4 regions of the Kocuria sp. CH-021 genome follow, and region 3 is predicted to be linked to each of the others. Evidence: riboswitches for the same ligand, from Rfam matches in the RefSeq annotation. Region 3 holds a riboswitch; each other region holds the start of a gene.
What was found. Region 3 has a riboswitch for cyclic di-AMP ahead of ACPYN7_RS11935 (C40 family peptidase). Riboswitches for the same ligand answer to the same signal wherever they lie in the genome.
Positions count from the first base shown of each region.

Region 1: another riboswitch for cyclic di-AMP. It lies ahead of ACPYN7_RS15055 (C40 family peptidase); the one in region 3 lies ahead of ACPYN7_RS11935 (C40 family peptidase).
Region 2: another riboswitch for cyclic di-AMP. It lies ahead of ACPYN7_RS15150 (C40 family peptidase); the one in region 3 lies ahead of ACPYN7_RS11935 (C40 family peptidase).
Region 4: another riboswitch for cyclic di-AMP. It lies ahead of ACPYN7_RS10855 (NlpC/P60 family protein); the one in region 3 lies ahead of ACPYN7_RS11935 (C40 family peptidase).

Region 1 covers NZ_JBNAFK010000022.1:6,127-8,317, reverse strand. Annotated here, with positions in the region: gene ACPYN7_RS15070 (hypothetical protein) at 1-222, shown strand, start outside; gene ACPYN7_RS15065 (hypothetical protein) at 219-347, shown strand; gene ACPYN7_RS15060 (hypothetical protein) at 462-632, shown strand; cyclic di-AMP (ydaO/yuaA leader) riboswitch at 1,205-1,360, shown strand; gene ACPYN7_RS15055 (C40 family peptidase) at 1,366-2,025, shown strand.
Region 2 covers NZ_JBNAFK010000022.1:22,058-24,248, reverse strand. Annotated here, with positions in the region: gene ACPYN7_RS15150 (C40 family peptidase) at 342-992, opposite strand; cyclic di-AMP (ydaO/yuaA leader) riboswitch at 998-1,151, opposite strand; gene ACPYN7_RS15145 (hypothetical protein) at 1,539-1,691, shown strand; gene ACPYN7_RS15140 (cation transporter) at 1,747-2,191, opposite strand, start outside.
Region 3 covers NZ_JBNAFK010000014.1:4,232-6,422, forward strand. Annotated here, with positions in the region: gene gnd (phosphogluconate dehydrogenase (NAD(+)-dependent, decarboxylating)) at 1-67, shown strand, start outside; cyclic di-AMP (ydaO/yuaA leader) riboswitch at 951-1,119, shown strand; gene ACPYN7_RS11935 (C40 family peptidase) at 1,126-1,776, shown strand; gene ACPYN7_RS11940 (DUF305 domain-containing protein) at 2,094-2,191, shown strand, end outside.
Region 4 covers NZ_JBNAFK010000012.1:44,393-46,583, reverse strand. Annotated here, with positions in the region: gene ACPYN7_RS10860 (pyridoxal phosphate-dependent aminotransferase) at 1-69, opposite strand, end outside; gene ACPYN7_RS10855 (NlpC/P60 family protein) at 298-798, opposite strand; cyclic di-AMP (ydaO/yuaA leader) riboswitch at 804-989, opposite strand; gene ACPYN7_RS10850 (flavin-containing monooxygenase) at 1,553-2,191, opposite strand, start outside.

The DNA.
Region 1 (2,191 bases), on a different contig from region 3:
GGACCCGACAACTTGCAGTGCTCCCGCAAGGGCTGCGGCGCGGACGCCGCGTGGCGGATCCGCTGGAACAACCCGCGCATCCACACCCCACACCACCGCAAGAGCTGGCTGGCGTGCCCCGACCACTGCGAGAACCTCGAGAGGTTCCTCCGCGCCCAGGGCTTCTGGAAGGACACCGTCCCGCTCGGCCAAGACGGGCCCGCCGGGCAGGACCGACCGTGAGCGACGACCGGTTCCAGCTCAGCGGGAAATGGCTCGACTTCTCTCTGTGGGCCGGCGCCGCCGCGGCGGTCTCCGTGGACCTGGCCGACTGGCAGATGGACCGCAACGACCACCCCCTCGGGTAGAGGCGGTCATTTCGCAAGGGCTTGGCAGGCGTCGCCACGGCGAGGCGGATATCTTGTTGGCGTCTCGAGCGGCCGATGCCGTTGCCCGCTCGCCCCGCCGATTGGAGGCCCCCTGTGAAGCGCACCATCACCATCACCGCCCTCGTCCTGGGGTGCGCCCTGGTCCTGCCCGGATATACCGGCAGTATCGAGGAAGCAGCAGACGAAGCATCCTCCGGATTTCCCGTTGCCGCAAACGGAATCAACGTCTTGGAGGCGGCCGTGTCGATGCCGTCTGAACACTGACCCCCGGGCGTGCTCCTAGGGCCATGCAGTCGAATCACCTGCCGGAGAACACATCGATTCCTGTCCTGCCCTTGAGCGTGCCCGTTATTCCTCTACACGCTGAAGGCATGAAGATTCGATGAAGAAATGTGCTTCGTTCGGATGGCGGATTACGGCAGACATGAGCGCGCGCTGAATTTATCCTCCGATATCCTCCGAAGCCTCCGCCCGAGAGCCTCGATCGCTTTTCTTGCCCTACGCGCGGAAACCGCCCACCGCAGCCACCGGCGGTCTCCCAGTGCTGACAGGCCGCCGCAGGCGTGCCGAGGGTGTGCATCTTCGGGCCCATCAGGGACTCTCCCCGGCCATGCCCCCGCTAACGGTGAACACACTGATGTTCCCGCCCGAAACGAAGCTCCACTGGGCCGGGAACACGTTGCTGAGCACCCTCGGCAACCAAGACGACCACCCGATCGGCGGCCGTGACCAAAACGTGACATTAGGGGGTGGGCCCTGTATTGTCCTCCTCGTGCCGAGAGCTGATCTTCTTGGCGCCCCCGTGGCACATCGCCGAGTTCTGCCGGTGCTCGGGGTTCCTGAAGAGAAATCGGTTGGCAGAAGCGGGGGAACCATTACCGGTCCCGGTGATCCGGGGCCTTGGGGTTAAGCCGTTCAGAGCGCGTGCGTTCTGCGGCCGGGTGTCTCCCACCCGCATCCGACAGCTCACCTCGTAGGCAAAGGGAGGAACTCCACCATGTCGCTTTTCAAGCTGAACGCTGCCCGCCACCGCGCCGAGACCTCGTCCCGAGCTGTGCGCACCACCACCATCGCCGCCGCCGCCGGCGCAGCGCTGGTGGGCTCCATCGCTCCGGCCCAGGCCTACGCCGAAATCCCCGCCGCCTCCGGGTCCTCCTATGCGGCTCCGGCCTCGGCGATGGCCGATCTGGCCTCCTACACCTACCAGGCCCCGGTCGCCGCGCAGCCCGCCGCCCCCGCCGACCAAGCCCCGGCCCCGCAGCAGAGCGCCGCCACCTCGAGCGTGAGCCCGCAGTCCACCGCCATCACCGAGATCGCCCCGGCCGCCGGCGGCATCGTGGGCACGGCCATGCAGGGTGTGGGCACCGGCTACGTCTGGGGCGGGACCTCCTTCGGGGCCTGGGACTGCTCCGGATTCACCGGGTGGGTCTACGCCCAGAACGGCATCGACATCCCCCGCACCAGCTCCCAGCAGATCGCCGCCGCCACCCCCACCGCCAACCCGCAGCCCGGTGACCTGGTGTCCCAGAACGGTGGCAACCACATCGGCATCTACATCGGTGGCGGCAAGATGGTCTCGGCGCTGAACCCCACCCAGGGCACCTTCGTCCACTCCGTCAACGCCATGCCCGTCGACGGGTACTACACCTACCGCTGAGCCGGACTCGCTGCTGCGGTGCCCCACGGGGTCACCGCAGCAGATCCCCGGACCGCTCTCACCCGGGGCCGGGCCGCCTCTACCTCACGCGCACCTGCTGTGCCCTTCACCTGCTGCGCCCTTCACCTGCTGCGCCCTTCACCTGCTGCGCCCTTCACCTGCTGCG
Region 2 (2,191 bases), on a different contig from region 3:
CTGCGGCATCCCCGTCCCCCGAGCCATCGCTGCACCCTAAGGGCTCTCGCTCCAATGCCGAGGCGGAGCAGGATAAGCACTGCCCGCGTCCAGCGGAAGACAGGGCAAGGCCATGAGCACTCTCCGATCCTCTCCGCAGGACTGCTCCCCGTGTGCCGATTCGCTGGCGTGTGCACATCGACAGGATCGTGGCAATCGTTCGAGTCTGCGGCTACAGCTGCGGAGTGCACCCATGCGGTCCATCCGAGTGCACCCATGCGGTCCATCGACGATGATCCTGGCGGGGCACTCCGCACCTGACGGATGAGCCCACCGGCCGGCCTTCACCACATCGGCGAGACTCACCGGTAGGTGTAGTACCCGTCGACGGGCATGGCGTTGACGGAGTGGACGAAGGTGCCCTGGGTCGGGTTCAGCGCCGAGACCATCTTGCCGCCACCGATGTAGATGCCGATGTGGTTGCCGCCGTTCTGGGACACCAGGTCACCAGGCTGCGGGTTGGACGTCGGGGTGGCGGCGGCGATCTGCTGGAAGCTGGTGCGGGGGATGTCGATGCCGTTCTGGGCGTAGACCCAGCCGGTGAATCCGGAGCAGTCCCAGGCCCCGAAGGAGGTCCCGCCCCAGACGTAGCCGGTGCCCACGCCCTGCATGGCCGTGCCCACGATGCCGCCGGCGGCCGGGGCGATCTCGGTGATGGCGGTGGACTGCGGGCTCACGCTCGAGGTGGCGGCGCTCTGCTGCGGGGCCGGGGTCGGAGCGGCGGGCTGCGCGGCGACCGGGGCCGGGGTGGTGTAGGAGGCCAGGTTGGCCGTCGCCGATGCCGGAGCCGCATAGGAGGACCCGGAGGCGGCGGGGATCTCGGCGTAGGCCTGGGCCGGAGCGATGGAGCCCACCAGTGCGGCGCCGGCGGCGGCGACGACGGTGGTGGTACGCACGGCGCGCGAGGAGGTCTGGGCGCGGTGACGGGCAGTGTGCTGCTTGAAAAGCGACATGGGTGGATTCCTCCCTTTGCCTACGAGGTGAGCTGTCGGATGCGGGTGGGAGACACCCGGTCGCAGAACGCACGCGCTCTGAGACTTAACCCCAAGGCCCCGGTACACCGGGACCGGTAATGGTTCCCCCGCTTCTGCCAAGCGATTTCTCTTCAGGAACCCCGGGCACCGGCAGAACTCGGCGATGTGCCACGAGGGCGCCGACAGGATCAGTGGTCGGCACGCACTGAAGAGTACAAGGAGATTACGAAACAATCACAATCCGATTCGGGAATGTATAGAGATCGTAAAGAAGTGGTCAAGGCTTGATGAAGACCTGAATTGTTGTCGGCTTTTTCCTGTTAATTTCCCGAGAAAGGCGGGGCGCTCTGCGCTTTGAGTGAGGTGGCTTGTTGGTGCGTGGGCGCTGCGCGGGGAGTCGTCGCCCACACAGCGGTGGGGACAGGAGCCACTTCAAAAGGCGCGGCGGGTGGATCGAGAGCGAAGCCCGCGGCCATCCTGGGATATTTCGCGCTGCATCAAGCCCCGGAAATTTGGGCTCTGTCCATGCTCGCACTGACTGGCGGAACGTTAGCCAGCGTTGTGGTCGAGGAGATGCCCGACCAAGCCCACGAAGGCGACACCAGCGTGCCGGGACCGATCCTGCTCACCGGCGGAGTTGCGCTGTTCGCCGCGATCTCCGTCTACCTCGGTTCCTGAGAAGCCGTGCGCCCCGGCGTCCTCGTCTCGGGGCGCCGACGCGTGCCGACCGTGCTCAGTGGGCGCAGTTGGGACCGCATCCACCGCAGTGTGCACCGTCCTCGGCGGTGAGGACCGCAACGGGAGTGCAGCAGGCGTCTCCGCGCCAGGCCTCCAGCCCCTCCTTGACCGCCACGGCGGCGATCACCAGCGCAGCCAGCGGGTCGGCCCAGGACCAGCCCAGGGTGCTGTTGAGCACCAGGCCTACCAGCAGCACGGCGGAGAGGTAGGTGCACAGCAGGGTCTGCTTGGAATCGGCCACCGCAGAAGCAGAGCCCAGCTCCCGGCCGGTGCGGCGTTCGAACCAGGACAGGAACGGCATGATGAGCAGGCTCACCGCGGCCAGGGCGATCCCGACCGGGGAGTGTTCCGGCTCGGCGGCCCCGAGCAGGGCGCGGATCGCATCGACGGTGACGAAGGCAGCCAGGCCGAAGAAGGAGAACGCGATCACCCGCATCGCC
Region 3 (2,191 bases):
GGCCGCGGGCCCCGAGCACGTCGAGGCCGCACCCGGTGAGGAGCCGGCCCACCCCGCCGAGCAGTAGGTCCGACCGTCCCCGGCCGCCAACGGCTCGGAAGCGGCCACCCTCACCCCCCTGCAAGGCCTGCGCCATGCCGATCCGCACGGTCACCACGGTCGGCACTGCTCCCGCCCGGTGCCGGCCTTGTCGAGGAACGCCTGCGGGGCGAGGGGATCGCGGATCAACCGCCCGTGACCACGATCGAGGCAGCGGTGACGGCACCGCCCGGCGTCCACAATCGGCCCCGGAATACTGATCGGCCCAGCTACGTGGCAGCCGGCAGCCCAGTGGCTCCGCCGCTGACCATCCTGGCCTCACCCACGACAGCGAAGGACCCGCTTAATTACTTCCCTCGCACCGGGCCATTGATCTACCGGTCCGATACATGGACCCGGATGAATTTGAAGATCTCGTGAAGAAAGCAGCTCTTCTCACCTGTTCGACACCCTTGGATATGAAGATTTCATGAAGAAAACAGCTCACTCCCCCAAGCCATGCTGGGCGGTTCCGTAAAAAAATCCGAGAACACCCTTGAGGGACGCTGAAGCTCCCCCGGGGGTTCACCTTCCCCCGCACCGGGCGCAGGCCGGAGAATTCCACGGGTAGTGAGGGGCAGCGAATCCGAGCTCCCACCGCGCTCATCGGCGCGATACCGCAGGTCAGAGCCTCCCCGGGCGGCCCCGATGAGTGGTGGCACCGGGAGAAAACACAGCTGGCGGCGCCACCCCGCCGGAACGAATATGCCCCAGGCGTGGTGGGCTACCGGCCGGTTTCCCGGCGACCGCGCGAGGCCGGTGCAAGCCTTTTCCCGGCACCACAAGGAATGTGACCTTTTCGTTATCTACGCGCTAGTGTCCTCTGCGTGCCGTTGGCTGATCTCATCGGCTTCCCCGGGTGCTTCGCCGAATTCTGCCGGCAGCCGGGGTCCCCATCACAGAAATGACTTGGCAGAAGCGGGGGAACCATACCCGGTCCGCACCCGGACCTTGGGGTGAAGCCGCCGGAGCTGCAGGCTCGGCGGCCGGGTGCCTCCCACCCGAACCCGACAGCTCACCTCGTAGGCAAAAGGAGGACCCTCATTCATGGCTTTCTTCACGCGTAGCTCTGCCCGCCACCGCGCCCAGACCCCCTCGCACCTGGTGCGCACCACGACCCTGGCCGCCGCTGTCGGCGCGGCGGTGATCGGCTCCGTCGCCCCGGCTCAGGCCTATGCCGAAGCCCCCGCCATGTCCGGCGCCGCTTACTCGGCCCCCGCGACCTCCCCGGCTCCGGCCGTTTCCCAGGCTCCCGTCACTGTGCAGGCGGCGAGCCTGCCGGCCGCTCCGGCCGCTGGGGCGGCCACCTCGAGTCTGTCCCCCCAGTCCTCGGACATTTCCGAGATCTCCGCCACCTCCGCTGCGGCCGGCGGCATTGTCGGCACCGCGATGCAGGGTGTGGGCACCGGCTACGTCTGGGGCGGCACGGACTTCGGCGCCTGGGACTGCTCCGGGTTCACCCAGTGGGTCTACGCCCAGCAGGGCATCGACATCCCCCGCACCAGCCAGCAGCAGTGGGCGGCCGGCACCCCGACCACCGACCCGCAGCCTGGCGACCTCGTCGTCCAGAACGGCGGGGCCCACATCGGGATCTACCTCGGTGGCGGCAAGATGATCTCCGCACTGAACCCCACCCAGGGCACCTTCGTGCACAGCGTGAGTGCCATGCCGACGGTCGGCTACGTCACTTTCCGCTGAGCCAACACGCCGCCCGCCACGAATGCCGCTCGTGGCGGGCGGCGGGTGTGCACCCACCTGACCAGCATCCGGGACCGGCCGGCCAGAACCGAAGATGCCTGCACCCGGCCACCGCCGGGGAACACCCCGATTCGGCCCCCTGATGGGCCCGCTCTTGAAGGTTCGGTGAAGATCTACCGCCCAGCCCTCCCAACCCGGAGAAGCCAGCTGCGGCGGGGCTACCGTGGACGGATCGGCCCGCCTCGACCCGAGGCTGACCAGAGCAAACACCACGATGTGCAGGCCCGGCACGGGCTCTTGCGAAAGAGAGGTTCGTCATGACGTCGACGATCAAGCACCTGGCCGCCGGGACGGCCCTGGCGCTGGCCCTCAGCGGTGCCGGGGCGACCGCGGCGGTCGCGTCCCCGACGCACAA
Region 4 (2,191 bases), on a different contig from region 3:
GGCGGCCTGGGCGACGCTGAAGGCGGTTTCGGTGCCCAGCCGGTCGAGCCGGTGTGCGAGTTCCCGCATGCTGTTCCACTCCTCGTCGAGTTGGCGATCGATCCGCTGGCGGACCCGCACCGAGCATACGACTCATATATCAGCCTGGGAAGAGTGGTTTCCCGATGGATTCCCACCGTGGACATCGTTGCGAGGTGCCTCCGCGTGCAGAGGCCGTCCACATGGGATGCGGGTGTGGGGGGGGGGGGGGGGGGGGGGGCGCCCCCCCCCCCCCACCCCCGGCTCAGGTGCGTGGGGTCAGCGCACGCGGAGGTAGACGGGGCCGGAGCCGACGTTGACGGTCTGGATGACCGTCTGGTTGCCGTTCCAGCCGCCGTGGACGGCCTTGCCGCCGCCGATGTACACGGCGATGTGGGCGAAGCCCATGCCGCCGTTGGCGTAGTAGACCAGGTCACCGGGCTGGGCCTGGGCGGCGGAGACCCGGGTGCCGAGCTTCAGGTAGGAGACCGGCCACCCGTGGTGCTTGACCCCGGCCGCGCGCAGGGCCTTGGTGACCAGGGCGGTGCAGTCCTGCCGCACGCCGAGCTGGTTCTTGGCCGCGGCGGCGATGGTCGCGGCCTTGCCGGACTGGGCCTGGGTGCTGAGGACCTGCTGGGGGGCTGCGGCGGGGGCGGCCTGGGCCGGGGCCACGCTGCTGAGCGCCAGGGCGCCGCCGGCGGCCGCCAGGATGGCGGTGCGCCCGAGGCGGAACGAGCTCTGGGCGCGGTGGCGGGGCGTGCGGGACTGGAAAACGGGCATGAGTGATGTCCTCCCTCTTGCCTGCGAGGTGAGCTGTCGGATGCGGGTGGGAGACACCCGGTCGCAGGGTGGGGGCCCTGGCGACTTAACCCCTAGGTCCCGGGGAAGGGACCGTTTCTGGTTCCCCCGCTTCTGCCGAGCGATGTGTCTGGGGGGCCCCGGGCACCGGCAGAATTCGGCGATGTGCACGGGGATGCCGATCGATGAGGCGATCGGCACGGAGGAAACACTAATCGAAAAGTAACGAGAAAGTCTCGTTTAGATCACGGGCGTGTCTCGGCTTGAGTGCTGGTGCGGCTGTGCACCTCCGCGCCGGGACGCCGTGGCCCCGTGAGGCGTGCCCATGGGGATCCCCCGGGAGGCTCAGTTCGAGACGAAAGTGGTTTTGACCTGGGGCTCTGCCAAGGTCATGCCGACGGGCAAGCAGGCCCCTGCCCTGGAGCCGAGTACCGAATGGCGCCACCCGTGGCAGGGCACGACCGTTTGCCGGGAAAGGCCCACAGAGCATTAGGTGTCCGACGGGATCGGCCCCTTCAAGGGCCGGGGCAAACCATCACTTCCGGCAATTTCCATTGTTGTCCCAGGAATTCGCAAAAAGAAAGAAATGCCTTTGTGGCACGTCGATTCCGCTTCCCTGGCATCCCGCGAGCACCAGGCTGCCGATGAGGGGATGCGCCCCGACGCCCCGGCCTGCCGGCATGCGGAGGGCTCCGGTGCCGCAGCACCGGAGCCCTCCGTTCGGCTGTTCGACCGGTCAGGCGACGCTGAAGCCCTCGTACTGTCGGGAGGCGACCTCGTCGCACTTGGCGCGGTAGGCGCCGACCCCGCCCACGTAGGGCATGAACACCCGCGGCTTGCCGGGCACGTTGGCGCCCAGGTACCAGGAGTTCGCCTGCGGGAACAGGGTCATGTCCGCGGCGTCGTTGACGTGCTGCACCCACGCGTCCTCCGCCTCGGGAGAGGCCTCGGAGCGGACGAGGCCCTGGTCCTCGAGGTAGCGGATGTGGTCGGTGATCCAGTCGACGTGCTGCTCGATCGAGGTCACCATGTTGCTGAGCACCGACGGGCTGCCGGGACCGGTGACCAGGAACAGGTTCGGGAACCCGGCGGTGGCCAGCCCGAGGTAGGTCCGCGGGCCGGCGGCCCACTTCTCGGCCAGGGCGAGCCCCTCGGTGCCCCGGATGTCGATCCGGTTCAGGGCCCCGGTCATGGCATCGAAGCCGGTGGCGAAGACGATGGCGTCGACCTCGTACTCCTGCTCCGTGGTGGCCAGCCCCCGCTCGGTGAGCCGGGTGATCGGCGCGGACCGGACGTCGACCAGGGAGACGTTCTCCCGGTTGAACGTCGTGTAGTAGTCGGTGTCCACGCAGATCCGCTTGGTGCCCACAGGGTG